2 regions of the Aeribacillus sp. JST-2 genome follow, and region 1 is predicted to be linked to the other one. Evidence: a T-box and tRNA genes for the amino acid it is inferred to sense, from the RefSeq annotation. Region 1 holds a T-box; the other holds one or more tRNA genes.
What was found. The T-box of region 1 lies ahead of pheS (phenylalanine--tRNA ligase subunit alpha). A T-box ahead of a tRNA ligase gene usually reads a tRNA of that ligase, here a tRNA-Phe.
Positions count from the first base shown of each region.

Region 2: it has a tRNA-Phe gene. The T-box ahead of pheS (phenylalanine--tRNA ligase subunit alpha) is inferred to sense a tRNA for this amino acid. The anticodon was not compared.

Region 1 is NZ_JBVVUU010000004.1:51,824-67,073, forward strand. It holds gene sspI (small acid-soluble spore protein SspI) at 77-301, opposite strand; gene AC0KTX_RS03495 (TrmH family RNA methyltransferase) at 399-1,151, shown strand; T-box leader at 1,201-1,432, shown strand; gene pheS (phenylalanine--tRNA ligase subunit alpha) at 1,477-2,511, shown strand; gene pheT (phenylalanine--tRNA ligase subunit beta) at 2,537-4,948, shown strand; gene zapA (cell division protein ZapA) at 5,178-5,441, shown strand; gene AC0KTX_RS03515 (CvpA family protein) at 5,438-6,004, shown strand; gene polX (DNA polymerase/3'-5' exonuclease PolX) at 6,159-7,871, shown strand; gene AC0KTX_RS03525 (endonuclease MutS2) at 7,899-10,259, shown strand; gene AC0KTX_RS03530 (DUF350 domain-containing protein) at 10,282-10,692, shown strand; gene AC0KTX_RS03535 (long-chain-fatty-acid--CoA ligase) at 10,907-12,610, shown strand; gene AC0KTX_RS03540 (TetR/AcrR family transcriptional regulator) at 12,718-13,323, shown strand; gene AC0KTX_RS03545 (electron transfer flavoprotein subunit beta/FixA family protein) at 13,375-14,148, shown strand; gene AC0KTX_RS03550 (electron transfer flavoprotein subunit alpha/FixB family protein) at 14,176-15,153, shown strand.
Region 2 is NZ_JBVVUU010000022.1:1,175-16,424, reverse strand. It holds gene AC0KTX_RS11565 (DHH family phosphoesterase) at 1-989, shown strand, start outside; gene rplI (50S ribosomal protein L9) at 986-1,432, shown strand; gene dnaB (replicative DNA helicase) at 1,558-2,934, shown strand; gene AC0KTX_RS11550 (adenylosuccinate synthase) at 3,078-4,370, shown strand; tRNA gene AC0KTX_RS11545 (tRNA-Lys) at 4,788-4,863, shown strand; tRNA gene AC0KTX_RS11540 (tRNA-Phe) at 4,958-5,030, shown strand; gene AC0KTX_RS11535 (peptidoglycan DD-metalloendopeptidase family protein) at 5,233-6,639, shown strand; gene yycF (response regulator YycF) at 6,797-7,510, shown strand; gene walK (cell wall metabolism sensor histidine kinase WalK) at 7,513-9,351, shown strand; gene AC0KTX_RS11520 (YycH family regulatory protein) at 9,348-10,691, shown strand; gene AC0KTX_RS11515 (two-component system regulatory protein YycI) at 10,678-11,487, shown strand; gene AC0KTX_RS11510 (MBL fold metallo-hydrolase) at 11,493-12,287, shown strand; gene AC0KTX_RS11505 (S1C family serine protease) at 12,402-13,634, shown strand; gene AC0KTX_RS11500 (CxxH/CxxC protein) at 13,696-13,854, shown strand; gene rlmH (23S rRNA (pseudouridine(1915)-N(3))-methyltransferase RlmH) at 13,980-14,459, shown strand; gene AC0KTX_RS11490 (nuclease-related domain-containing protein) at 14,845-15,250, opposite strand, start outside.

The sequences.
Region 1 (15,250 bases):
AACTGCTGACGGAAGTTATCAAACGTCTGGATAAAGAAACCGTTGAAAAAATCATCTATCACTAATAAAGAGCTGGTTATTTTCCAGCTCCTTTTCCTTTTAATCCTTGTTCAAGGGTTTCAACCATTTCTTGTTGATCGTGTTGACTCGAGTTTTCCCAGATGATTTCAAATAAGACTCCGAGTCCCGGAAGCATTTTTTCTTCCCCGCTTTTTATCGCATCAACAATCGTTTCTCTTAGCTCGTCTTGCGTATTATTCGATATATTGGCAATGACGGCGTTTCGTAAATCAAAATTCATCTTTTTCACCTCGTTTACCCTTCGTTCTTCTTTATTTTTTCCGCGGTATTCTATATTATGTATATGTTAGAAAAAACAAGTTGAAGGAGAAAGTTTCTTGAAACGGATTGAATCGGTGAAAAACGAAAAAGTGAAAAAATGGAAAAAACTCCGTTTGAAAAAGGAAAGAGAGAAACAAGGGCTTTTTTTAATAGAAGGCTTCCATTTAGTAGAGGAGGCGTTAAAACAGCAGGGCGTCGTCCAAGAGCTGGTCATGTTAGAAGGGACATCCCTCCCGGAAGACTTTGAACATGGCTCCATTCCGATGACTGTTGTATCAAAAGAGGTGTTCCGGCTTCTTTCGGAAACGGAAGCACCGCAAGGAATCATAGCTGTTTGCAAAAAACGATCCAGAGACATAAATATTCATGACAATAAATGGCTGTTGATTGATGCGGTACAGGATCCCGGGAATTTGGGCACCATCATCCGCACCGCCGATGCAGCGGGAATGGATGTCGTTATTCTTGGAGAAGGAACCGTTGATTTATATAATAGTAAAACGATTCGGGCAACCCAAGGATCGCTGTTTCATTTGCCTATAATCCATGCTTCTCTGAAAGATATCATTACTCAATTGAAAAATGCCTCGATTCCGGTATACGGCACCTCCCTTTCCAATGCAGTCTCCTATAAAACAATCGAACCTAGTGAAAAATTTGCATTAATAGTCGGGAATGAAGGAAATGGAGTGTCGGGTGAACTGTTGGCAATGACGGATCAAAATTTGAAAATTCCGATTTATGGACAGGCGGAATCTCTCAATGTAGCCGTTGCTTCCGCTATTTTCATGTATCATCTCCTAAAATAGTATTGCGTCTCTTTTCTCTTTTTTTTATAATAAAAAGCAATTGAATAAAGGAACAACCATGAAGGAGAAGAGTAGTTTGCTGATCGCCATTCCAGGGAGAAAATGCCGCAGACTGAAAGCATTTTTATGGTGGAAGCAAATGAATTCACCTCCTGAGTTGACGCCGGGACCATACGATTTTCGTATGTAAAGGCGCTCCGGCTTTGCCGTTATAACAATGAAGAGAACAAAGATATTTCTTTGTTAATAAGGGTGGTACCGCGGTTCAACTCGTCCCTTTAGGGGATGAGTTTTTTTTATTTTCAATAAAAAGGAGGATTTTTTCATGCAGGAAGAGTTGACAAAACTTCGAGATGAAGCGCTGCAAAAAGTGCAGGCTGCGGCGGATCTAAAAGAATTGCAAAACATACGTGTTCAATATCTCGGCAAAAAAGGACCGATTACGGAAGTGCTTCGCGGAATGGGGAAGCTGCCGAAAGAAGAACGGCCGAAAATCGGCGCTTTAGCGAATGAGGTGCGTGAATCTATTGCCGATGGAATCAGCAAAAAACAAACAGAACTTGAAAAAGCGGAAATTGAGAAAAAGCTTGAGAAAGAAACAATTGATGTTACATTGCCGGGGCGGCCTGTTCTGTCGGGGAACCGCCATCCTATTCAAGCGGTCATTGAAGAAATTGAAGATTTGTTCATTGGAATGGGCTATACGGTGGAAGAAGGGCCTGAAGTTGAAACAGATTATTATAATTTTGAAGCGCTGAATTTGCCAAAAGGGCATCCGGCCCGCGATATGCAAGACTCTTTTTATATAACGGAGGAAATATTGCTACGAACCCACACATCGCCCGTACAGGCAAGAACGCTTGAAAAATACAAAGGAAAAGGACCTGTCAAAATCATTTGCCCCGGAAAAGTGTACAGACGCGACACCGATGATGCGACACATTCTCACCAATTTACGCAAATCGAAGGGCTTGCTGTCGATGAAAACATTCGCATGAGCGATTTGAAAGGAACTCTTGAAGCGTTTGCGAAAAAGCTGTTTGGCGAAGACCGGCAAATTCGCTTGCGCCCAAGCTTTTTCCCGTTTACTGAACCTTCTGTTGAGGTGGATGTCTCCTGTTTTAAATGTTCCATGAAAGGCTGTCATGTTTGCAAAGGAACTGGCTGGATTGAAATTCTAGGAGCAGGGATGGTTCATCCGAACGTATTGGAAATGGCCGGATTTGATTCGAAAAAATACCGTGGTTTTGCGTTTGGAATGGGGCCTGAACGAATCGCCATGTTGAAATACGGAATTGATGACATTCGCCATTTCTATACGAACGATTTGCGATTCTTAAAACAGTTTAAACAAGCGTAATCTTCAAAGGAGGCTGGATCAATCGATGTTTGTTTCATATAAATGGCTTTGTGAATATGTTGATGTAGATATTTCTCCGGAGGAGCTGGCGGAAAAAATTACACGAAGCGGAATTGAAGTGGAAGGCGTTCATTTTGTCGGCGGAGAAATCAAAAATGTAGTCGTTGGCGAAGTGCTTGAAAAAGAACCGCACCCGAACGCCGAAAAATTGAGCAAATGTTTAGTCGATATCGGGGAAGAAAAACCGGTGCAAATTATTTGCGGCGCAAAAAACGTAGCAAAAGGACAAAAAGTGCCCGTGGCAAAAGTCGGCGCCGTTTTGCCTGGAAATTTTAAAATCAAACGGGTCAAACTTCGCGGGGAAGAATCAAACGGGATGATTTGTTCTTTACAAGAATTAGGGATTGAAGGAAAACTTGTACCAAAACCGTTTTCTGACGGCATTTTTGTTTTTCCGAGCGATGCAGAGGTTGGAAAAGATGCAATTGAACAGTTGTTTTTTAATGACCACATTTTGGAATTGGGCCTCACTCCAAATCGGGCGGACTGTTTAAGCATGATCGGGGTTGCATATGAAGTTGCTGCCATTTTAAACAAGAAGGTGCATATGCCCGACCCAGCGTATGTGCCGGCAGAAGAAAAAGCTTCAGATTATATTACAGTAAACGTCGAGGCAAAAGAAGATAATCCTCTGTATGTGGCAAAAGTGATTAAAAATGTCAAAATTGCTCCTTCACCGTTATGGATGCAAATGCGTTTGATAAAAGCAGGAATCAGACCCCATAACAATGTGGTCGATATCACCAACTATTGTTTATTGGAATACGGCCAGCCGCTTCATGCTTTTGATTATGATCGGCTCGGGTCAAAAGAAATTCTCGTCCGCCGGGCATACGATGGGGAAACGATTGTCACTCTTGATGATCAAGAACGGAAGCTCACAAACGATCATCTTGTCATTACAAATGGAACTGTTCCCATTGCATTAGCAGGAGTCATGGGAGGCGCTGATTCAGAGGTAAGGGAAGATACGACGACCGTTTTATTGGAATCCGCTTATTTTAAAGGATCCACCGTCCGCAAAGCTTCAAAAGATTTAGGGCTCAGAAGCGAGGCCAGCGCTCGGTTTGAAAAAGGAGTTGATCCTGTAAGGGTAAAAGAAGCGGCAGAACGAGCAGCACAATTAATTGCCAAATACGCTTCAGGAACAGTGTTAAAAGGCAGTGTTGAATTTCATGACCTTCAAGTTGAACCTAAGGTGATCTCTGTATCAGCGGAAAAAATTAACCGTGTTTTGGGAACGAACATTCAAGTTGATGAAATCAAAGCAATTTTTGAACGTCTGCAATTTGAAACCGTTGAAAAAAATGGTGTTTTCACTGTGACGGTGCCAACAAGACGAGGGGATATTGCGATAGAAGAAGATTTAATTGAAGAAGTGGCGCGGTTATATGGATATGACCATATCCCTTCCACATTGCCGGAGGGAAAGTCAACCTTGGGCAAATTAACAGACTATCAAGGAAAGCGGAGAAAGGTTCACAGGTTTTTAGAAGGAGCCGGCCTCTGCCAAGCCATCACATATTCATTAACAAGCGAGGAAAAGGCTGCGCTTTTTGCATTGGAAAAATCGCAACTAACAAGGTTGGCTCTGCCAATGAGCGAGGAACGCAGTGTTCTTCGGCTTAGTTTGATTCCTCATTTATTGGAATGTGTTCAATACAACAAGGCGCGGCAAATGGATGATGTCCATCTTTACGAAATCGGCTCCGTTTTCGTTTCGGAGAATAATGGTGGAAAACCGGTGGAAAAAGAACGGCTGTCAGCTGTTTTGACAGGGCATTTCGTCTATCATCCTTGGCAAGGCGAAAGAAAAAAAGTTGATTTTTATGTTGTAAAAGGAATTTTAGACGGTTTGTTTAATCTATTGGGGCTTTCAAAAAAGATTGAATACAAACGAGGGAATGCAGAAGGGCTTCACCCTGGCAGAACAGCGGATATTTATTTGAACGGGACGTTTATCGGATTTGTCGGTGAATTAAATCCACAGGTTGAAAAAGAATACGACTTGGATGAAACGTACGTCTTTGAACTTAAATTAGCAGAGCTTTTCCAATTTGAAGCCGAGCCGGTCGTCTATGAGGCGATTCCGAGATTTCCGTCGATTACTCGCGATGTTGCCTTCGTCGTTGATCAAAAAGTCCAAGCTGAAGAGCTGCAAAAAACAATTGTTACAGCCGGGGGACGATTATTAAAAGAGATTTCCCTTTTTGACGTATATGAAGGCGGGCATTTGGAAAAAGGAAAGAAATCTGTGGCATTCTCCCTTCGCTATTATGATCCTGAACGAACGTTAACGGATCATGACGTGGCGGCAGTCCATGAAAAAGTAATCAAATCGGTTGAAGAGAAATTTTCAGCAGTGCTTCGCAGTTAAAAATGGAGGTGCACGACGCACCTCCATTTGTGTTTGAAAGAAAATACCGAAATTATTTCATACCGTTAAAAAGCCTTCAGATTTACTGAGATAAAAAGACGTTGCTCTTTCCCAGCTCTCCCAAATTCCATTCATACTTCTTTCCATCTTTTCGACAATCATGTTATGATAATGGTTAGAATTTTATTATGGTTCAACGACAAATTTGACAGAAGGATGGATGATTCATTTGTCTGAAAAACCGAAACCGAAAAATAAAACAACCGTTCAAATATACGGACAGCAATATTCGATTGTCGGAGATGAAAGCGTGAGCCATATCCGTCTTGTTGCATCAATTGTTGATGAAAAAATGCGGGAAATCAGCAAGAAAAACCCAACTCTTGATCTCAATAAGATTGCTGTTCTGACCTCGATCAATGTCGTTCACGATTATTTGAAATTGCAAGAACAATATGAACGACTGAAAAAACAACTGGATGAAAAGGATTGAAAGTAAACATGCTTGATTTGATCATTTTCTTTTTCTTGACTTTCGGTTTATTGGTTGGTTTAAAAAGGGGATTTATTCTTCAAGTCATTTATTTGACAAGTGCGATTATTGCTTTTATTGTTGCCAGAACATATTATGATGATTTGGCTCCAAAATTGAAACTGTGGGTTCCGTTTCCTCATTTAGGTGAAGCCGACCCTGCCTTTTCCTTTTTAACCGGAGATTATTTGGAGCTTGCTTACTACAGAACCGTCGCATTTGTCCTGCTGTTTTTCTGTGCCAAAATTGCCCTTCATATAATAGGATCGATGCTAGATTTTGTTGCGCTTTTGCCCATCCTTAAACAAGTAAACCGGTTGTTGGGGGCAATATTTGGATTTGCGGAAACATACCTCATTTTATTCCTTGTTCTTTTTTTAGGGATGCTGTTGCCGATTGAACAAGTTCAAGGCATTCTCGGTAAGTCGGTGCTGGCGGAACTAATGGTTCATCATACCCCGATATTATCTGACCGTCTTCATGATCTGTTGATCAATTACTTAGGCAACGGAAACAAGCTGTGAACGGACGATGGAACTTTGATATGATGAAGCATCCATCGTCCTTCCTTGTTTATCATGCAACCCTCAAGATGATGGCAGCGATCCATATCATTGTATCCCGTCAAAAAAACTTGTATCATTTTGATAGTTGTTCGGTTTGAGAGGTGATTCGAACGTGGCTGTCCATAAAAAGGACGTAGTAAAGTTGTTGAAAACAATTGCGATATATATGGAAATCAAGGGAGAAAACCGTTTTAAAATAGCTGCATTTCAAAAAGCAGCCGCTGCTCTAGAACGAGATGACAGAAGCCTTTCTGATATTTACGATTTTACTGCGATCAGCGGCATCGGCAAAGGAACGAGCGCTGTTATTAAAGAATTTATGGAAACTGGCGAATCGAAAACTTTGCAAAACCTCAAGAAAGAGGTTCCGGAGGGGCTGATTCCGCTTTTGAAGCTTCCGGGGCTGGGCGGAAAAAAGATTGGAAAGCTGTATCAGCAATTAGGAGTCGTGGATCTCGATTCTTTAAAAACAGCCTGTGAATCACACCAAGTACGCAATCTCCAAGGTTTTGGGGAGATTTCAGAAGAAAAAATTTTGGCTGCCATTCAAGAATGGGATGAAAGGCTCGAACGGCTGCCTCTTGCCCGTGTACTGCCAATTGCAGAAGAAATAGAAAAGTTCTTGGAAAAAGAAGCTTCCATTGTTCGTTTTTCGCGGGCGGGAAGTTTAAGAAGAATGAAAGAAACTGTAAAAGATCTCGATTTTGTGATTGCGACCGAATCTATTGAAAAAACAAAAAATTATCTTTTGTCCATGCCAAACATTCGCGAAGTGATTGCGAAAGGAGATACGAAAATATCTGTTGAGCTCATGTTGGATGTTAAGGTCAATGTCGATTTTCGCCTTGTTCATCCGCAAGAATTCGCATCGGCTCTGCTTCATTTTACCGGATCTAAAGAACACAATGTAAAATTGCGCCAACTTGCGAAAGAGAGAGGCGAAAAAATCAGCGAATACGGGGTTGAAATAATTGAAACAGGGGAAATTCTCTCCTTTGAATCGGAAAGAGCGCTGTATAAGCATTTTGATTTGCCATTGATTCCGCCGGAAGTTCGGGAAGAAGGAACAGAAGTAGAAAAGTATACAGGCGGGCTTATTTCCGTTGAACAAATGAAAGGCGACCTCCATATGCATTCCACTTGGAGCGATGGAGCGCATTCCATTCGAGAAATGGCGGAGGCCGCAAGAAAAAAAGGATATAAATATATTGCCATTACCGATCATTCGCAATTTTTAAAAGTGGCCAACGGTCTAACGCCTCAGAGACTGCAGCAGCAAAAAGAAGAAATTGATCGATTGAATGATCAATATGGAGACTTTACCATTTTAAAAGGAGTCGAAATGGATATTTTGCCTGACGGAACTCTTGATTATCAGGATGAGTTTCTAAAAGATCTTGATATTGTCATTGCCGCTATTCATTCCGGATTCTCACAGCCGCATGAAGTAATCATGGAACGGCTGAAATCAGCCCTTTTCAACCGCCATGTAGACATCATTGCTCATCCGACAGGCAGATTGATTGGTGGAAGAAAAGGTTATGACGTCGATATTGACATGCTCCTTCAACTTGCGAAGGAAACCAATACGATTTTAGAATTAAATGCCAATCCCAATAGGCTTGACTTATGTGTGGAACACTTACAAAAAGCGCAGGAGCTCGGTGTAAAAGTGGCGATTAACACAGATGCCCATAGTATCGATATGCTGAATGATATGGAGATAGGGGTTGCGTATGCACGCAAAGCTTTCATTCGTCCGGAAGTTGTTGTCAATACGTGGGACATCGGCCAACTGCGCCAATTTTTGAAAAAGAAATGCTGACAATCCAGCATGTCGGGAGGGTACACTTTGCAAGAACGTGTCTTGAACGTTTTGGAATTTAACAAAATAAGGGAACAACTAAAAGATCATGCATCCTCTTCATTGGGGAAAGAGAAAGCGCAGCATTTAATGCCGTCTGGAGATTTTCAAGAAGTGCTCAAATGGCAGGAGCAAACGGATGAGGCAGCGACAGTGCTTCGAATAAAAGGACATATACCATTGGGAGGTTTAAGCGATATACGCCCTAGTGTCAAGCGTGCCCAAATTGGCGGAAGTCTAAGTCCGCAAGAGCTTGTCGCTATTTCCGCCGTTCTGTACGCCTCAAGGCAAATGAAACAGTTTGTGCTAAACTTGATAGAAAATGAGGATGTTTCTTTGCCCCATTTAGGAAGATTGGCCGGCGGCATTCATGTTTATTTCCAAGAAGAAAAAGAAATTAATCGCTGCATTCGGGATGATGGAGAGGTGCTTGATGATGCGAGCGAAAAATTGAGATCGATTCGCAGGCAACTGCGCACGCTGGAAGGGCGGATTCGGGAAAAACTCGAGTCGATCATCCGCTCTCCGTCCGCACAAAAGATGTTGTCAGATGCGATTATTACCATTCGGAACGACCGCTACGTCATTCCGGTCAAACAAGAATACAGAGGGGTTTACGGAGGGATTGTTCACGACCAATCTTCATCAGGCGCCACGTTGTTTATCGAGCCGCAGGCAATCGTTGATTTGAACAATTCGCTAAATGAAGCGAAAATGAGAGAAAAACAGGAAATTGAGCGGATTTTAACAGAGTTATCTAAGATGATCGCGGCGATAAGCGAAGGGATTTACCAAAATGTTTCGATTATGACGGAAATCGATTTTATGTTTGCAAAAGCTTTATATGCCAAAAGAATTCATGCAACAAAACCGGAGATCAATCACGATGGCGTCATTAAGCTTTATGAAGCACGGCACCCTCTGATTGATCCAGAGGCAGTTGTACCAAATACGATTGAACTAGGGGAAGAATTTCATTCGATTGTTATCACTGGTCCAAATACCGGAGGGAAAACGGTGGCATTAAAGACGATCGGACTCCTTACTCTAATGGCGCAGGCTGGTTTGCAGATTCCTGCTCAAGACGGCTCCAAAATGGCTGTATTTGAAGCTGTTTATGCTGACATTGGAGATGAACAATCGATCGAGCAGAGTTTGAGCACTTTTTCCTCGCATATGGTCAATATTGTCGATATATTACAGAAGTTGAACGACCGCTCGCTCGTGTTGTTTGATGAGCTTGGCGCAGGAACAGACCCCGGGGAAGGTGCCGCCTTGGCCATTGCGATTTTAGACGAAGCTTTAAACAAAGGAGCGAAAGTTGTCGCCACTACCCATTATCCGGAGTTAAAAGCGTACGCCTTTAACAGAGAAGGAGTCGTGAATGCGAGTGTAGAATTTAATGTCGATACGTTGTCGCCAACTTATAAGTTATTAATCGGCGTTCCCGGACGGAGCAATGCCTTTGAAATATCAAGAAGACTTGGACTGAAGAGCCATATCATTGACAGGGCTAAATCGCTTATCAACACGGAACGGACCGAAGTAGATCAGATGATCGCTTCTCTTGAAGAAAATAATAAACGGGCGGAAGAAAATTGGCGGGAAGCGGAAAAGACTTTGAACGAAGCTGAAAAACTGTACCATGAATTAAAACAAAAAATGATGGAATTTAGCCGGAAACGGGATCAACTATTGGAAGAGGCGGAACAGAAAGCGAAAGAAAAGCTGGAAGAGGCGCAAAAAAAGGCGGATGACATTATTCAGAGATTAAGAAAAATGCAAAAAGAACAGTTGGCCGCCGTGAAAGATCATGAACTAATTGAAGCCAAAAAACAGCTTGAAGCAGTTCTACCTGTATTTGCGAAATCTGAGCAGCTGCCGAAAAGGAAAAAAGAAAACAGAACCTTTAGACCAGGTGATGAGGTGAAAGTTTTAAATTTAAATCAAAAAGGCCAACTTATTGAAAAAGCTAACGAAAAGGAATGGCTTGTTCAAATCGGCATTTTGAAAATGAAGGTGAACGAAGAAAATCTTGAATATATCAAAAGTCCATCGGCTGTGGAGGAAAAGCCGCTTGCATCGGTAAAAGGAAAAGATTTCCACGTTCCATTGGAACTTGATCTGCGGGGAGAACGGTATGAAGATGCGCTTATTCGGCTTGAAAAATATTTGGATGATGTTTTGCTTGCTGGATATCCACGAGTTTCCATCATTCACGGAAAAGGAACAGGAGTGCTTCGACAGGGAGTTAGGGAGTATTTGCAACAGCACCGCGCCGTCAAAAGCATCCGCTTCGGTGAAGCAAATGATGGGGGCACAGGCGTAACAATCGTCAATCTAAAATAAATTGTTTGTAAGGAGAGTCAGCATGAATTCGTTTTGGGAAAATGTCTATGTTGAAACGGCCGCCAACTATAGTGTCGTCATTTTATGCGGCATTCTGTTTTTAGTCATTTTTGAGTTGGTAACCAAATACAGAAATTGGGAGGAAATTCATAAAGGCAACCTTGCCGTGGCTATGGCAACTGGTGGAAAAATTTTTGGCATATCCAATGTTTTCCGTTACACGATCGAACAGCACGATTCCCTCTTTGAGATGATTGGCTGGGGATTTTACGGATTTGCATTGCTTTTGATCGGATATTTTATCTTCGAGTTTTTAACGCCAAAATTTAAAATTGATGATGAAATTCAAAAAGATAACCGAGCGGTAGGATTTATTTCGATGGTCATTTCCGTCGGTCTTTCCTATGTGATCGGTACAGGCATTGGAAATTAGGGGAGAGTAAGGATATGGAAACGCTAGCGAAAATATTAATGGTTTTATGCGGTGTTTTTGTTGTTGTCGGCATTGTGTATTTAATGGTTTTTGCGTAACCGGCAGGGAAATGCAATCTCTGCTGGTTGGGTGTTGAATTTTCTTAAAATAAATATATTTCTGAATATATTTTTGATATAATGAAGAAAATGATTCTCAATGGGGAGGAAAGAAGATGGACCATCAAAAGCCATGGTTGAAATTTTATCCATCGGAAGTCCCGCATGCCATCATTTGGGAGAATAAGCCTTTAACTCGATACTTTAAGGAAACGGTCGAGCAATTTGCTGAAAGAATAGCTGTTTCGTTTTTTGGGAAGACGTTGACTTTTTACGAACTTTATGAACAAATGTTAAAATTAGCTAATTATTTAGAACAAATCGGTTTAAAGAAAGGAAGCCGAGTTGGATTAATGCTCCCAAATTCGCCGCAAGCTGTCATCTCCTATTACGCCGTATTGGAAGCAGGCGGCATTGTTGTGCAAATGAATCCCCTTTACACGGAAAAAGAATTGGAGCATCAATTGAAAGATTGCGAGGCGACATATCTTATAACATTGGATATCTTCTATCCGAAAGCGAGGAAAATAAAAGCGCTGACAAAATTGAAGCACATTATTATTACAAAAATTCAAGAATATTTGCCGTTTCCGAAAAACCTCTTATATCCGCTCGTCAACAAAAAACAGCAAAATGTTGCCGTCAGTATTGATCCTTCACCAGAAACCCATTTATGGAAAGACATTTTAAAAACATCTCCAGCGGCTGAATTGAATATAAACATTGATCCGAAAGAAGATGTAGCTCTTTTGCAATATACAGGGGGAACGACAGGATTTCTGAAAGGCGTCCAGCTGACACATGAAAATTTAATATCCAATGCCAAAATGTGCTCTGCTTGGACATATCCATGCCGGCGCGGGGAAGAATCAATACTTGGAGTTCTTCCGTTTTTTCATGTATATGGAATGACGGCAGTGATGAATTTATCCATTTTAGAGGGCTACAAAATGATTTTGCTGCCAAAATTTGAAGCGGAAGAAATTTTAAAAACGATTCAAAAAGAAAAGCCGACACTCTTTCCCGGAGTGCCAACGATTTATATTTCCTTATTAAACCATAAAGATTTAAAAAAATATGATTTGACTTCCATTAAATATTGCATAAGCGGTTCGGCTCCTCTTCCGGTAGAGGTGCAGGAAAGGTTTGAAAAGGAAACAGGCGGGAAGCTTGTGGAAGGATACGGGCTTTCGGAGGCATCGCCGGTCACGCACGCGAATGTCATTGATTCAAAGGTCAAAAAGAAAGGCAGCATCGGCATTCCATGGCCGAATACTGATGCGGCCATATACTCGGCTGAAAAACAGGGGATCGCTGATGTTTATGAATATGGCGAACTAATCGTAAAAGGCCCGCAAGTAATGAAAGGTTATTGGAACAACAAGGAAGAAACGGACGCTGTTTTAAAAGACGGCTGGCTGTTTACAGGCGATATTGGCTATATGGACGAGGACGGCTTCTTTTACATCATCGATCGCAAAAAGGACATGATCATCGCCGGCGGCTTCAATATTTATCCTCGCGAAATAGAAGAAGTTTTGTATGGGCATGAAAAAATAAAAGAAGTAGTTGTTGCCGGCATTCCTGATCCTTACAGAGGAGAAACCGTAAAGGCGTATGTCGTTCCGAAAGAAGGGGTCCAGCTGACTGAAAAGGAACTGGATCAATTTGCAAGGCAACATCTTGCTGCGTATAAAGTGCCGAAGCAATATGAATTTCGCCAAGAGCTCCCTAAAACACCTGTCGGAAAAATTTTGAGAAGAAGATTAATAGAAGAAGAAAAAAATAAAATGGAGAATAATGATGAGGGAAAAATTTAAAAAAAGTTTGCATGCTTGTTTTACGTCCGCTTGACAAAAAAAGCCTGCTAACATATGATGAAAATGAATGACTATTCATTCACTTATGATGAAGGAGAAGAGAGACGTTGAAAGAAAAAAGACCGAAATATAGACAAATTATTGATGCAGCCGTTATTGTGATTGCTGAAAACGGGTATCATGCAGCGCAAGTGTCAAAAATCGCTAAACAAGCAAAAGTAGCGGATGGAACCATCTATCTTTATTTTAAAAACAAAGAGGACATTTTAATTTCTTTGTTCAGAGAAAAAATAAGCGGACACTTAGAACAAGTAAAAAGCGAACTGAACCGTAAGCCGACGGCTTCGGAAAAATTGTTTGCATTGATACATCGACATTTTCAAATGCTTGTCGAGGATCCTCATCTTGCCGTTGTTTTGCAGCTGGAACTGCGGCAAGTGAACAAGGAGCTTCGAAAGCAAATCAACGAAATTTTAAAAGATTATTTAAAAGTTATCGATGAAGTGATTGAATTTGGAAAATCAACGGGTGAATTTCGCAAAGATCTGGATGTGAGGATTGCAAGACAAATGATTTTTGGCGCAATCGACGAGACGGCAACAACATGGGTGATGAAAGAACAAAAATACGATCTGCTTTCGAATGCGGAAAAAATATTTGATCTTTTAACAAACGGTTTCCATTCACCGAAAACGAACCGACATACAACATAGCAGATAATGATGCGGTGCCCGGAAAATTTTTTGAAAAAGGGGATGGATGAAATGAATATCGTTGTTTTAATCAAGAGAACGTTTGACACAGAAGAAAAAATTGTGATTGAAAATGGTGTGGTTGCTTGCGGGGATGCACAATATATTATCAACCCGTATGATGAATACGCTATTGAGGAAGCGATACGAATTCGGGAGGCTCATGGCGGTGAAGTGACGGTTGTTTCCGTAGGCTCTGAAGAAAGCGAAAAAGAATTGCGCACTGCTCTTGCGATGGGGTGTGATAAGGCGGTGTTAATCAATGTAGAAGATGAGCTTGAAGAAGGGGATCCATCCACAACCGCTTCCATTTTATACAAATATTTAAAGGATCAAGGAGCAGATATTATATTAGCCGGAAATGTCGCGATTGATGAAGGATCAGGCCAAGTCGGCCCCCGTTTGGCGGAACTGCTTGACATTCCGTATGTCACCACAATAACGAATATTGAAATAAGCGGAAAAGAAGTGAGAGTTGTTCGGGATGTGGAAGGGGATTCCGAGGTAATTGAAACAACTTTGCCGCTTTTAATCACCGCCCAGCAAGGATTGAATGAACCAAGATATCCATCATTGCCCGGTATAATGAAAGCAAAGAAAAAACCGCTTGAAGAAATGGATCTTACAGACTTGGATTTAGACGAAGACGATGTGAAACCGAAAACAAAGACAATTGAAGTATTTTTACCTCCGAAAAAAGAAACTGGAAAGATACTTGAAGGAGATCTTCAAGATCAAGTAAAAGAACTCGTTTCATTGCTGAGGACAGAGGCAAAAGTCATTTAGAAAAGAAAACAAGGGGGATGGGAGAATATGGCGCGCAAAGTATTAGTGTTAGGTGAATTGAAAGACCGATCATTAAGACAGGTATCATTTGAGGCTTTGGCCGCCGGGAAAATCATTTCAGAAGGAGGGGAAGTTGTCGCTGTTTTGGCTGGGGAACATGTAAGCTCTTTTGCAAGCGAATTGATTGCCCACGGGGCTGACAAAGTTGTGCTGGTAGAGGATGAAAAATTGAAGCACTATACTTCTGACGGTTTTTCGCAGGCTGTGTTGGCTGTCATTCGATCAGAAAAACCGGAAGCGATCATTTTCGGTCACACCGCATTAGGCAAAGACTTATCACCGAAGCTGGCGGCTAAATTAAATACAGGACTTATTTCTGATGCAACGGCGATTGAAACAGCAGGGGGCAACATCGTGTTTACAAGGCCGATATACTCAGGAAAGGCTTTTGAAAAAAAAATGATCACGGAAGGAATTGTGTTTGCAACCATCCGCCCCAATAACATTCAATCACTTGAAAAAGACGAAACGAAAACAGGCCGAGTGGAATCTTTATCTGTTGAAATAAAAGATTTGCGTACGGTTGTGAAAGAAGTTGTGCAAAATGTGGCTGAAGGTGTTGATCTAACGGAAGCAAGAGTAATAGTTGCCGGCGGCCGCGGTGTCAAAAGCGCGGAAGGATTTAAACCATTAAAGGAGTTGGCGGATATACTGGGGGGAGCAGTCGGAGCTTCGCGTGGGGCCTGTGATGCTTTTTATTGCGACTATTCGATGCAAATAGGCCAAACCGGAAAAGTTGTCACCCCTGATCTCTATATTGCCTGCGGAATTTCCGGAGCCATTCAGCATTTAGCGGGAATGTCGAATTCAAAAGTGATTGTTGCGATCAACACAGACCCGGAGGCAAACATTTTCAGTATTGCTGATTACGGAATCGTCGGTGATTTGTTTGAAGTTGTGCCGCTGTTGACGGAGGAAATAAAAAAAATAAAAATCCATTCTTAACGTGGAGGAACTCGTAGATGCTGCAATGCCAGTTCATATAAAAAGATGAATGTTTAGCACCTTTTACTGGTGCATTTTTTGTGCATAAAGACTAGAA
Region 2 (15,250 bases), on a different contig from region 1:
TGAAAGAAATTATTCTTGAGAGCGATAAAGTATTGATTATGGGTCATAAAAACCCTGATATGGATTCAATTGGTTCAGCCATCGGCATTTTAAAAGTAGCGGAAGCAAATCAAAAAGACGGGTTTATCATTATCAATTTTGATGAGATGGGACACGGAATTGATAAACTGATCAGCGAGGTAAAGAAAAATTCTGAGTTATGGTCTCGATTTATTTCGCCGGAAGAGGCGATGGAAATTGCTACCGATCAAACGCTTCTCGTTGTGTTGGACACAAACAGGCCATCTATGGTGGAAGAGGAAAAAATATTGGATGAAATCGATCACATTGTCATTATTGACCATCATCGAAGAGGAGAAGAATTTATTAAAGACCCTCTTCTCGTCTATATCGAGCCGTATGCTTCGTCTACGTCCGAATTAGTCACAGAACTTTTAGTTTATCAACCGGCAGAATTAAATTTAAATATGGTTGAAGCAACAGCGTTATTAGCAGGAATTACTGTCGATACGAAAAATTTCACGCTTAGAACAGGCTCCCGTACATTTGATGCAGCTTCATATTTAAGATCAAAAGGGGCAGACACCATTCTCGTACAAAAATTTTTAAAAGAGGATATCGGACATTATGTCAAGAGGGCAAAATTCATTGAAAACACGGAAATATTCCCTAATGGCGTCGCTATTTCCAAAGCGGAAAACGAAGATGAATATTTTGACCAAGTAATGATAGCCCAAACAGCTGACACCCTTTTGACGATGAGCGGTGTATTAGCCTCTTTTGTGATTGCCAAACGTGATGAGAATACAGTTGGCATTAGCGCCAGGTCTTTGGGGGATATAAACGTCCAATTGATTATGGAAGCTCTTGGAGGAGGGGGCCATTTAACAAATGCAGCAGCACAGATAGAACATGTTACAATAAAAGAGGCTGAAAAAAGGTTAAAGCAAGCTGTTTTTGATTATTTTGAAGGGGGAAATAGGGAATGAAAGTCATTTTTTTAAAAGATGTAAAAGGAAAAGGGAAAAAAGGCGAGGTAAAAGAAGTAGCGGATGGATATGCACAAAATTACCTTATTAAAAAAGGATTGGCGATTGAAGCGACAAACTCAAACTTAAAACAGCTGGAAGCTCAAAAGAAAAAAGAAGCTAGAGAGGCTGCCGAGGAATTGGCTCAAGCAAAAAAATTAAAAGAACAGCTTGAACAAATTACCGTAGAATTGAAAGCAAAAGCGGGAGAGGGCGGAAGGCTATTTGGTTCTGTTACGAGCAAACAAATAGCAGATCAATTAAAAAAAGATTTTCAGATTCAAATCGATAAACGGAAAATCGACCTTCCGGATGCGATTCGCTCTCTAGGGTATACGAACGTTCCCGTCAAACTGCATTCCGAAGTCACCGCAACTTTGAAAGTTCACGTAACAGAAGAATAAAAGAATGAAAAGAAAATGTGGTATTATGGAAAGAAGTGAATCTTGAAATAATGCCACATTTCTCTTTATACTTTCTTTTCGGATAACCATGATGAAAGTGTTGATTGAAAAAGGCGGTGATCATCATGAATGATCTTCTATTAAGTGATCGAATTCCACCCCAAAATATAGAAGCAGAGCAGGCAGTGCTGGGGGCGATTTTTTTAGAACCGCAGACAGCCCTTATGTTAGCTTCGGAAATTTTAGTGCCTGAAGATTTTTATCGATCCAGTCACCAAAAAATTTTCCAATCGATGCTAAGGCTTGCTGATAAAGGGGAGCCGGTCGATTTAGTAACAGTGACGAAAGATTTAGCGGATGCGAAAATTTTAGATGAAGTTGGCGGAGTTTCCTATTTAAGCGACTTGGCCAACTCTGTTCCGACAGCCGCAAATGTAGAATATTATGCAAAAATTGTAGAAGAAAAGTCGATTTTGCGGAGATTGATTAGAACGGCAACATCGATTGTTCAGGAAGGTTACAACCGCGAAGATGAAGTAGATTCGCTGCTGATGGATGCGGAAAAAAACATCATGGAGGTAGCGCAGCGCAAAAAAGCAGGAGCGTTTCAAAATATAAAAGATATTCTTGTCAGAACATATGACAAAATTGAAATGCTTCATAACCGCAAAGGGGAGATTACCGGGGTTCCTACAGGTTTTTCCGAATTGGATCGAATGACGGCAGGTTTTCAGCGAAATGATTTGATCATTGTTGCAGCCCGTCCTTCTGTCGGAAAAACGGCCTTTGCACTAAATATCGCTCAAAATGTTGCGACGAAAACGGATGAAAATGTAGCTATCTTCAGCTTGGAAATGGGTGCTGAACAGCTTGTGATGCGGATGCTTTGTGCAGAAGGGAACATTGATGCGCAAAATTTAAGAACTGGGAATTTAACCCCAGATGATTGGGGGAAATTGACAATGGCAATGGGAAGTTTATCAAATGCGGGGATCTATATAGATGACACACCCGGCATAAGAGTGAGCGAAATAAGGGCCAAATGTCGGCGGCTAAAACAGGAAAAAGGGCTTGGATTGGTGATTATTGATTATTTGCAATTAATTCAAGGGAGCGGCCGAAACAGGGAAAACCGTCAACAAGAAGTTTCAGAGATTTCGAGATCTTTAAAAGCACTGGCACGGGAATTGGAAGTTCCTGTGATTGCTTTGTCTCAGCTTTCCAGAAGTGTGGAGCAACGTCAAGATAAACGCCCGATGATGTCAGATATTCGCGAATCGGGAAGCATTGAACAAGATGCGGACATTGTGGCCTTTTTGTATCGGGATGATTATTACAATAACGAATCAGAAAACAAAAACATTATTGAAATTATTATAGCCAAACAGCGCAACGGTCCTGTCGGCACAGTGCAGCTTGCCTTTGTAAAGGAATATAATAAGTTTGTTAATCTTGAACGGAGATTTGATGATGATCACATTCCTCCAGCTGTCTCTTCATGAGACAGTTTTTTTTATATAATACCGAACATTTTATTTGATTTTAAATATTTTGTTCGGATTTATTTGACTCCGCCCTTAGCAATTGGTAGAATAAACTTGTTTCTTGGTTTGATTTTTTGTTAAACGCGGAGGTGGATATATACATGTCATCAGTTGTGGTGGTTGGTACGCAATGGGGAGATGAAGGAAAAGGGAAGATTACTGACTTCCTTTCGCAAAATGCGGAAGTGATTGCGCGATACCAAGGAGGCAATAATGCAGGTCACACCATTAAATTTAACGGTGAAACATATAAGCTGCATTTAATCCCATCAGGTATTTTTTTTCAAGATAAAATTTGTGTCATTGGAAATGGAATGGTTGTTGATCCGAAAGCGTTAGTAGAAGAGCTTAGCGGTTTACATAAACGAGGAATTCAAACGAACAATCTGCGAATTTCCAACCGTGCTCATGTCATCCTTCCATACCATTTAAAATTAGATGAAGTGGAAGAAGAAAGAAAAGGCGCCAACAAAATTGGCACAACAAAAAAAGGAATTGGCCCGGCATATATGGACAAAGCCGCCCGTATTGGCATTCGGATTGCCGATTTGTTGGATCGGGAAGTGTTTGAAGAGAAATTAAAACGGAATTTAGAAGAAAAAAACCGGCTGTTTGAAAAAGTGTATGAAGTGGAAGGATTCAAACTTGAAGAGATTTTAGAAGAATATTATGAATATGGCCAACAAATTAAAGAATATGTATGCGATACATCTGTCGTGCTAAACGATGCATTGGACGAAGGCCGCCGGGTGTTATTTGAGGGAGCACAAGGGGTTATGCTTGATATTGACCAAGGGACATATCCATTTGTCACTTCGTCCAATCCGGTAGCAGGCGGTGTAACCATTGGCGCCGGTGTAGGGCCAACCAAAATTAAACATGTTGTCGGCGTTTCGAAAGCATATACCACTCGTGTAGGAGATGGACCGTTTCCGACAGAACTCCATGATGAAATAGGCAATCGCATTCGTGAGGTCGGAAGGGAATATGGAACAACGACAGGACGTCCCCGACGCGTTGGCTGGTTTGACAGCGTTGTCGTCCGCCACGCACGCCGTGTGAGCGGGATTACTGATCTATCATTAAATTCGGTAGATGTTTTAACAGGGATTGATACGTTAAAAATTTGCGTGGCATACAAGTATAAAGGCCAAATTTTAGAAGAATTCCCGGCAAGTTTGAAAGTACTTGCGGAATGTGAACCGGTTTATGAAGAAATGCCAGGCTGGACGGAAGATATTACGGGTGCGAAAAGCTTGGACGACTTACCTGACAATGCCCGTCATTACGTAGAACGCATTTCTCAATTAACAGGCATTCCGCTCTCTATTTTCTCGGTTGGGCCTGATCGTTCGCAAACCAATGTCGTCCGCAGTGTTTACAGCCCTGTTTAATAAGGAAAGGAGGGATTTGGAAAGATCCCTCTTTTTTATTGATAGAAAAAATGAAAAAGAACTTGTTTTATCCATTCGAAAATGGTATGATTATACACGTCTTGAAAAAATAAACCGTCAGATTATGTGGCAAAGCATGAACGACTTTGCTTCGGAGTTATCCTTTTGGGTATTCTGCTCGAACCACTGCTTGGTTTCTCAACTGAGCGGGGCGGCAGGCAGAAGAGGTTAAAGACATCAGGAAAATTGAAAAAGAGATCATAATTGCTATGAAGAGCCATTAGCCCAGTGGTGGAGCAACGAGCCAAGCTTCTTTGAAAAGACTGTGAGTTGTCCCGACGCACTCATCATCGCCGAAAGAGCTGGAAGAGGAAGGGACATCTGACTTTTAAAAAATAAGAATTGTTGATTGATTTTGAGCCATTAGCTCAGTCGGTAGAGCATCTGACTTTTAATCAGAGGGTCGGAGGTTCGAATCCTCCATGGCTCACCATGATAAAGAGATGAACCACATTGCAGTTTGACGATGCATCTTTACAGATGATCCATTGTTGCACCATCATGGGCCATAATGAAATACTTTTCACGGCTCGGTAGCTCAGTCGGTAGAGCAAAGGACTGAAAATCCTTGTGTCGGCGGTTCGATTCCGTCCCGAGCCATTCAAAACGCACGAATTGTCGTGCGTTTTTTTGTTTCCTCAAAATTTATACATAAAAATTTGTTTACATTTATTATACAAATTTGTTACATTTTTTCTCGATTTAAAGAGTTTAAAAAAAAATATGTTACCCTATAAAAGTACAACTGAAATGGTTGCTTACGGTTGACAGCTTGTTTAAACAGCAAGGGGGAAACTCGATCGTGGCAATAAGGAAAAAGGAAGTTAAGCATTTCCGGGACAGAGGGATTACGTTTACTCTTTTAAGCTCATTGCTTGCAGTGAGCCTGCCGTTGAAAGCTTCTGCAAACCAACAAACTGACAACGTTTATCAAGTTTATTTAAACGGCAAATATATTGGTGCGTTGGATCAGCCGCAAGGAATCAGCAAAATGGCCGGAGTAAAAAAAACAAAAAACTTCTATAGGAACGCGCCGATTGCCATCCGAGACTTAGTTTTTATTCCTGTAAAGAGGTTTCATAGCAGAAAAAATCAAACGGCAATCAATAGTCTTCAAGTTCCAGTTTCATCTATTGCCTTGGTTGTGGGCGGAAACATTATTGCTTATTTTCAAAATAAAAAAGAGGCGGAAAAAGCAGTCTCCCAGCATATCCAAAAATTTTTGCCCGAAGATTTCCACGTTGAAATGGAAGAACTGCTTGCAAATCGCAAACTTTTTTCCGCCGTACAAAAAGGTGAGTCCCAAATAATAGACGTATTTTTATCAAAAGAAGTTTCATTTAAAGAGAAAAAAATAATACCTGAGATGATCGTATCTGCTGAAGAAGGTGCTAAACTTTTAGATAGAGGATATTTGCAAGAAATCATTTATACGGTGCAAAAACATGATGTACTCATTAATATAGCAGCAAAATTTCATTTAACTCTGGATCAGTTGTTAGCTTTTAATCCGTTTTTAACAAAGGAATCAATTATTCGTCCTGGCGATAAACTCTATATACAGACCTATCAACCTTTTTTCAATGTTCAAGTTCGAGAAAAAGTAATGGAAAAAGAACGTGTTCCCTATGGAATGGAAATTATTAGGGATGCAACAATACCTGAAGGAAAAGAAATAGTAAAACAGGAAGGAAAAGAAGGAATCAAACTTCATCATTATTTCGTTTATAAAATAAATGGCAAACAAGTAAGAAAAGAACCAATAAAAGAGGAAATCCTCCAAAAACCGATAAAAAAAGTAATCATAAAAGGAACAGAAGCTGTTTCTTCCCGAGGACAAGGAGTTTTAAAATGGCCTGCTGCAAAAGGTTATGTTTCTAGCAAAATGGGTCAGAGATGGGGCCGAATGCATAAAGGGATTGATATAGCCCGCCCGGCAAATAGAACGATCGTAGCGGCGGATGACGGAACGGTGATTTCAGCAGGATACGATGGCGGATATGGAAACAAAATTGTGATCGATCACCATAATGGAATGCGCACAGTATATGCGCATTTACATTCCATTTCCGTTAGTGCCGGCCAAACGGTTACACAAGGGCAAAAAATTGGTATAATGGGTTCAACGGGAAATTCCACAGGGGTTCATTTGCATTTTGAAGTTTATCAAAACGGCAAGCTGCAAAACCCTTTGAACTATTTAAAATAAACCTCTAGCAACTGGGCTAGGGGTTTTCTGCTTACATTTTCCCCATTTTTCCCAGTAAAAAGTTTATGCTGGGAGATATTGACTCTGTTCTCATGGATGGTGAAACATAGCCAATCGTGGTAAATTTAAAATAAGGAGATTTAAAGGGGAGAAAGTGATGGAAAACAAAAAAATACTTGTTGTAGATGATGAAAAACCGATTGCAGATATATTAGAATTCAATTTAAAAAAAGAAGGTTTTGATGTTTATTGCACTTATGATGGAACAAGCGCCATTGAAATGGTGGAAGACATACAGCCGGATTTAATTTTGCTTGATATTATGCTTCCGGGCAAGGATGGAATGGAAGTATGCCGCGAAGTTCGAAAAAAATATGAAATGCCGATTATTATGTTAACAGCTAAAGACTCAGAAATTGATAAGGTGCTTGGATTAGAACTGGGGGCGGATGATTATGTGACAAAGCCTTTTAGTACAAGAGAACTGTTGGCAAGAGTCAAAGCGAATTTGCGCAGACACCAAGCAAATGCAGCAAAAGATGCCAATTTTGAGCAGACGGAAATTCAAATCGGCTCCCTCGTCATTCATCCGGACGCCTATGTCGTATCGAAGAGAGGGGAAACGATTGAATTGACACATCGCGAATTTGAACTGCTTCACTATTTGGCAAAGCATATTGGACAAGTGATGACGCGTGAACATTTGCTGCAAACCGTTTGGGGCTATGATTATTTTGGCGATGTGAGGACTGTGGATGTAACGGTCAGAAGACTTCGGGAAAAAATTGAAGACAACCCGAGCCATCCAACTTGGATTGTCACTAGACGAGGAGTAGGATATTATTTGCGCAACCCTGAACAGGAGCTGTGAACATGAACAGCAGTAAAGTCAGCTTTTTCCGTTCAATTCATTTCAAGATTGTTTTAATTTATGTTCTTTTGATTATATTGGCAATGCAAATTATTGGAATTTATTTCGTTAAGGAGCTTGAATCTTCTCTAATTGAAAATTTTAAATCCTCTCTTTCGCAGCGGATTGATTTGCTTGTTTACAATATCGAACAAGCAATGACGACTGCCGAAACGGATGAATCAATGGATTTGGAAGAGGAGATTTCCGCTATCCTGCAAGATTTTAAACGAGAGGAAATTCATGAAGTTCGTGTAGTCGATCAAGACGCACGGATAATCGGGACATCTGATTTTAATAAAGATGTTGTTGGAAAAAGAACGACTGAAAATATGATCAAAAGAACTTTAATCGTCAGCTCTCCGGAAAGCAATGTTCTTCTTGATCCCGATACGAAACATCGGATGTATGTTTCGGCGACACCTATCATTACTGATCATAAGCGGGAAACGATCGGAGTCGTGTATGTCGTTGCTTCAATGGAAGAAGTGTTTTCGCAAATGCGTACGATCAACAAAATTTTTGCAACAGGCACGGGAATGTCGCTTTTAATCACAGCAGCACTTGGGATTTTTCTTGCCCGTACGATTACACGCCCTTTATCGGATATGAGAAAACAAGCTTTAGAACTTGCAAAAGGGAATTTTTCCAGAAAAGTAAAAGTATATGGGGAAGATGAGATCGGACAACTAGCTTTGACATTCAACCATTTAACAGAAGAACTGGAAGAAGCGCATGAAACAACGGAAGAGGAACGGAGAAAGCTCGCTTCGGTCATTGCTCATATGACTGAAGGTGTTATCGCAACAGACCGGACAGGAAACATCATTATAATCAATAATCCCGCTCTTGAAATGCTGAATGTTTCACGTGAAACAGCATCAGAAAAGTCGATTGTGGAGCTTTTAGGATTAACCGATCAATATACTTTTGATGATTTGCTGAATCAGCAGGAACCGATGTTGCTAGATGTCAGTACGAAAGAGAAACCTTATATATTGCGGATAAGTTTTTCTACCATACAAATTGATGAACATCACATTAATGGCCTGATTGCCGTTGTCTACGATGTGACAGAACAAGAGCGGATCAATCAGGAACGGCGTGAATTTGTTGCGAATGTTTCTCATGAACTAAGAACACCGTTGACAACTATGAGAAGCTATTTAGAGGCATTGGCGGAGGGGGCTTGGAAGGATCCGGAAATTGCACCAAAATTTTTGCAGGTTACACAAAATGAAACGGAGCGGATGATTCGGCTTGTTAATGATTTGCTTCAATTGTCCAAAATGGACAGTAAAGACTATCATTTAAATAAACATTGGGTGAATTTCACCGAATTCTTCCATAAAATTATTGACCGCTTTGAAATGATGAAACAGCTGCATGTCATATTTGAACGGGACATTCCAAAAAAGAATTATTATGTTAAAGTTGATGCTGATAAAATTACTCAAGTGCTCGATAATATTATTTCAAATGCTTTAAAATATTCGCCTCAAGGAGGAAAGATTTCTTTTCGCGCAGCGGAAGTTGGCAGTTTTATTCAAATTAGCGTAAAAGATGAAGGAATTGGGATTCCAAAAGAAAGTGTGAAAAAGATTTTTGAACGTTTTTACAGGGTGGATAAGGCTCGTTCCCGGAAAATGGGAGGAACTGGTCTTGGTCTTGCAATAGCAAAAGAGATGGTAGAAGCCCATGGCGGAAAAATCTGGGTTAAAAGTGAGGAAGAAAAAGGAACAACGGTTTTCTTCACTTTGCCGTATGAACCGAATCAAGATCAAGAGGATGATTGGCAATGAACCGGGAAACGATCAAATCGGTCATTTTAACAATATTAGTTTTGACAAGTTTGTTTTTCACGTGGAATATTTGGACTTATCAGCCGAACTACGGAGAAATATCCAACTCAAATTATGTGGAAAACAATCCTTTAAGCAATACTACCAAGAAACTGTATGAAGTTATTGAGCCAGATCATGTTTTTATACATGAAGATCAGAAGCATTTTGCAACATATGATGAAAACATCATTGAAAAATTATGGAGGGATGTTCGCCAATTAGAATTAGAAAATTTTCGAAATATATCTGACAACATCGGAAAAGAATATGGTTTTGATAAGTGGATCATTGGTGAAAGCAAAGATTTCAATCAAACATTCGTTTTTGTTTTTAATGATTTAATCCCGATGTCTGCCATGATGACTATTTCTGAGTGGGATAATAAGGAAGACTTTAATATTAAATTTGACCGGATTTTAGTGCCGTTTTCAGAAGGCAGAAATAAGCAAAAAATTTATTTAGTGGATTATGAGCATAAATATGTTGTTGAAGCGGAAGTCAAAACGGTATTAAATGATATTTGGAAGCAAGTTTACGGACAAGAGAAAGAAAGATTTCACCGCTATTTCATTTGGAAAGGCCTTTTTTTGCCGCAAGACCCATTTCCGATGAAGAGGCTTCAATACTTTACAAAATCGTTGAATGGAGAACAAATTAAAAACGCTTTGTTTAGTGATCCAAGCTACGTGAAGCGGGATGTCAACGCAACTGAATATATTTATACAGACAGTTCCCGACAGCTTGTTATTAATGAAGATAAGGAACAGGTTTTGTATGTCAATCCAGCCATTGATCAATCGCTGACAACAGAAAAAGGGCAGCTGATTTTGCAAAGCGTCGATTTTTTAAATAAACATGGAGGATGGGTATCAGGGTTAAATGATTATCGCTATGATAAAACGGATCAAGATCAAAAAATTTATTTTCGTTTAATGGTTCGCAACTTTCCTGTATTTTCTTTCAGCGATTCTCATTATACGATCACGACCATCATGCAAAGCTGGGGGGCTAATGATATCGCCTTATACCAGCGGCCGTTATTTTATTTAGATGATTTTATTCGCGAGGACTACAAAACATTGCCGGGAGCGAATGAAATAATAAAAGCGCTGGAAAATGATCCTAGTTTTGAAAGCCAAAAAATTAAGCGTATTTTTCCCGCTTATGATATACAGTTGTCATCACGGCAAAATATCGTCAATTTAGAGCCGATTTGGTGTATCGAATTAGAAAGCGGAAAATATAAAAAACTGGCAATCAATGAAGACAAGGGAGGGGAAGGCAGTGGATTGGAGTAGAACGAAGACTGTCTTTATAATTGCCTTCCTGGTCCTTGATATTTATTTAGCCTTTCAGTATCTGGAAAAAGTAAAAAATTCAAAATATGACATGATAACGAAAACAACGACGGAAGAGCAGTTTGCAGCGGAAAATATTCAATACGGGAATCTGCCAAAAGAAGTGATCGAGGGATCTTACATAACAGCAGAAAGCAAAGTATTTAAACGGGAAGAGATAGAAAACTTAGAAAACCAAGAACCGATGCTTCCTGATGAAGATTTGTCAAATTCAGTGACAAAGCTGAGAATGAGCTTTATAAAACCCATTCCGACTTCGGAAGAAAATATAAAAAGTAAAATAAAGCAAATTTTAAACACGCAAATCATTGAAGGAAGCCAATATCAATTTTGGCGGTACAATAAAGAGTCAAAAGAAATTATTTGTCTTCAAGCTTACAATGGCCGAATTATTTTCCAAGACGTAAACGATGGCATCGGAATGATTGTATTTTATTTAAACGATTTTAATGAAATCATTTCATACCAACAGACATTGCTTGAGGATATAAAAGAGCTTGAAAAACAAGAAATATTGCCGGCTATTAAAGCGTTAGAAGCGCTTTATTATAAAGACGATTTAAAACCAAACAGCAAGGTAACAGAAGTTGAATATGGCTATTATACGCAATATCCGTTGTCGGAACAGCAGATTTTGGCTCCCACATGGCACGTTGTTGTCAATAAAACAGAGGATTTTTTTGTCAATGCTTTGGAGGGACAAGTAATCAAACCAGAGAAAAATCATTTGGAGTGAAGAAGATGAGTTTGCAATTTAGCGTGTTGGCAAGCGGCAGTACTGGAAATGCCGTCTATGTTGAAACAGATGAACATGCACTATTAGTCGATGTTGGATTAAGCGGGAAGCAGATGGAAAGATTATTTATGCAAATCGGACGGGATATTCAAAATTTAAGCGGCATTTTAGTCACTCATGAACATAGCGACCATATTAAGGGATTAGGGGTTTTGGCGAGAAAATATAAAATACCGGTTTTTGCGAACGAAAAAACATGGAGAGCAATGGAAAGGGAAATCGGCGATATTGATCTAGAGCAAAAATTTACTTTTGAAATCGGTGAAACAAAATCGTTCGGAAGCTTGGAAATTGAATCTTTTGGTGTTTCTCATGATGCGGCGGAACCGATGTTTTTTGTTTTTCACCATTGTAATAAAAAACTGGCGTTAATTACGGACACAGGTTATGTAAGCGACCGAATGAAAGGGGTTATTAAAGGAGCGGATGTCTTTATATTTGAGAGCAACCATGACGTGGAGCTGCTCCGGATGGGAAGATACCCTTGGAATGTAAAACGAAGAATCTTATCGGATGTCGGGCATGTTTCAAATGAAGATGCTGCATTGGCCATGGCAGATGTCATTGGCGAGAAAACAAAAAGCATTTATTTAGCCCATTTAAGTCAAGAAAACAATATGAAGGAACTGGCGCGGATGTCTGTGCAGCAAACATTGGCGAAAAAAGGATTGTTGGTTGGCGAGCAATTTGATTTATATGATACGGATCCTAAAAAACCGACTCCACTTGTTGCGGTATAATGTTTGAATTTCGGGTTAGCGGGGAAAGTTAATGTTATCAATGTTTTTCCTTCCACTTTCAAGTTATACTATAGATAGATCAATCATTCGCCATTGAAAGGAATGATGAAGGCAATGGGATATTATGACCAAGATTACAAGCGGTATGATGACCGGAAGCAAAAGGGTAATCGGGGCGGAACCATTCTAGCCGGATTTCTCGGGGCGGTTTTAGGTGCATTGTTAATCATTTTCTCTATTCCGGCGCTGGCAAGGTTCGGCGTTCTCCCATATGATTTGAATATTGGCGAGACAAACGGGAATAACGGCAGCGATAATGTGTTGGAAACCGAGCCCGGAACTGCTAAGACGGTGAACGTTGATGTGAATACGGCCGTTACAGAAGCCGTTAATAAAGTGTCCGATGCAGTAGTGGGAGTTGTCAATATTCAACAGGCAAGCTTCTGGGATCAAACAGAGCAAGGGGAAGCAGGAACCGGATCAGGCGTGGTTTATAAAAAACAGGGAGACAAAGCATTTATTGTCACAAATCATCATGTTGTAGCCGGGGCTAGTGAATTGGAGGTTGTCTTAAAAGATGAGACACGTATCCCCGCCCAACTAGTCGGTAGCGATGAGCTAATGGATTTAGCGGTATTGGTTGTCGATGCAAAACATGTGAAAAAAGTTGCTGAATTCGGCAATTCAGATAAAGTTAAACCGGGTGAACCGGTGCTGGCGATCGGAAACCCGCTCGGCCTTCAATTTGCCGGCTCAGTTACACAAGGAATTATTTCTGGAACAGAGCGAACGATTCCTGTTGATATTGATGAAAACGGGACAGTGGATTGGCAGGCGGAAGTGCTGCAGACCGATGCGGCCATTAACCCTGGAAACAGCGGTGGAGCGCTTGTGAATTTGGATGGAAAAGTCATTGGCATTAATTCAATGAAAATCGCCGAATCGGCAGTGGAAGGAATCGGGCTGTCCATTCCGATCAATATCGCCGTTCCAATTATTGACGATCTGGAAAAATACGGAGAAGTTAAACGTCCTTATATGGGCATCGGCCTTCAATCCTTGGAAGACATTCCTAGCTACTATTGGCAAGAGGCATTAAATTTGCCGACCGATGTAAAAGATGGCGTGGTGGTCATGAGCGTAGAACCAATGTCGCCGGCGGATCGTGCCGGTTTGAGGGAAAAGGACGTCATTGTTGAGCTTGCCGGGAAAAAAGTAGAGAATGTACTTGCCCTTAGAAAGCAGCTGTATCAACAAGAAGTCGGAGATACAATCGATGTGAAATTTTATCGGGACGGCAAGCTTGAGACAGCCAAAATGAAGCTAATTGAGCAAAAGTCTTTTTAAGACAGGAAGGCAAGAGCTTTCCTGTTTTTTTATGGAAAATCGAAAACGGAGGCTTTCAAACATGTATTGTTGTGAAGATCATGTGGAATTGGCCATTGATATGTATATTGATACTTATGAGGAAGCACCGAATATTCATAAAATTAAAGATAATCACAGTTTATCCACAGCCTGTGAATTATGTGGCAAAACAGCCATATATATTGTTGGGAATGAATGATGAACTACAAAATATAGAAAAAAATCATCCACAATTGTGGATAAATTCTGTGTATAATTTTCTGTTTATGTGGAAAATATTTTATCAACATGTGAATATTGATGATTTTACCGGGAGGATAGAAAATGAACATCCAAATTATTGCGGTTGGCAAGCTGAAGGAAAAATATTTAAAGCAGGGGATTGACGAATATTTCAAACGCCTTTCGTCGTACGCAAAAGTTGACATCGTCGAACTCCCTGACGAAAAAGCTCCCGAGCAAGCAAGTCCGCAGGAAATGGAACAAATCAAAAACAAAGAGGGGGAACGAATTTTAGCAAAACTTCCACCCGACGCATACGCCATCGCCCTCGCCATCGAAGGCAACATGAAATCATCGGAAGAGTTTGCGCAAAGTTTAGATCGGCTGGCCACATACGGAAAAAGCAAAATCGCCTTTATCATCGGCGGATCGCTCGGACTGAGCAGCGCCGTGCTGAAGCGCGCGGATGAAAAGCTGTCTTTTTCCAAAATGACCTTTCCCCATCAGCTCATGCGGCTCATTCTCCTTGAGCAGATTTATCGGGCATTTCGGATTAACAGGGGGGAACCGTATCATAAGTAAGTATCGATTTTTGGAGATAGCTTAGTAGATGGATTTTGGAGAAATGCCACTGTGAAGGACAAAAATAATATAATAAAATTTGTAAATGTCCTTCATAGAGGCGATGAAGTCCAAAAAGAAGCAATTGTATATAACTGAATGTCCGTCAAAAGACTTTTGACGGACATAATTAAGATAGAAAGCATAAGAAAAGTCCTTCATAAGACTCCTGAAGGACATAAATAAGATAGAACATGGGAAAAGAAGCTATTCAGAAAGTCAAAATCCATTGAAAACGTCTGATATATCAACTTTCTAAAACATTAAAGGGGCGCCTATAAGCCGAAAAATCGACAGCTCCGAAATAAGAATAATACAGTTTAATAAAGGACAGATCTTCTACTTATTACTCATAATAAGTCCATTGACGAACTCCTACTTGATTAAGATTATTGTTTAGAATTCTTCTGATTCTCTTTTTAGATGGTACTATCTGACACCATTCATGAATTGCATTCGTAGTAATCCGATGATCTGGAAAAAGAAGCTTAAATTCCTTCACACTACGCATTACGGAAGCTGTAACTAATTCTTCGTGCCTACATTCCTTACATACACATTTTCTTCCTTCGATGTAGATAGAAAAAGACTTGCATTGAACACAAGTGATTCCTTTTCGTACCTGTTCATAATCATATGATGGTAACTGTTGATAAGGCGATTCAGTTATATGTAATGAAATAAGTTTATCCGCTAGCTTCTTGTGTTTTCTATTTAACTTTGAAGGTTTGGTATTTAGTTTGTCCAAATAT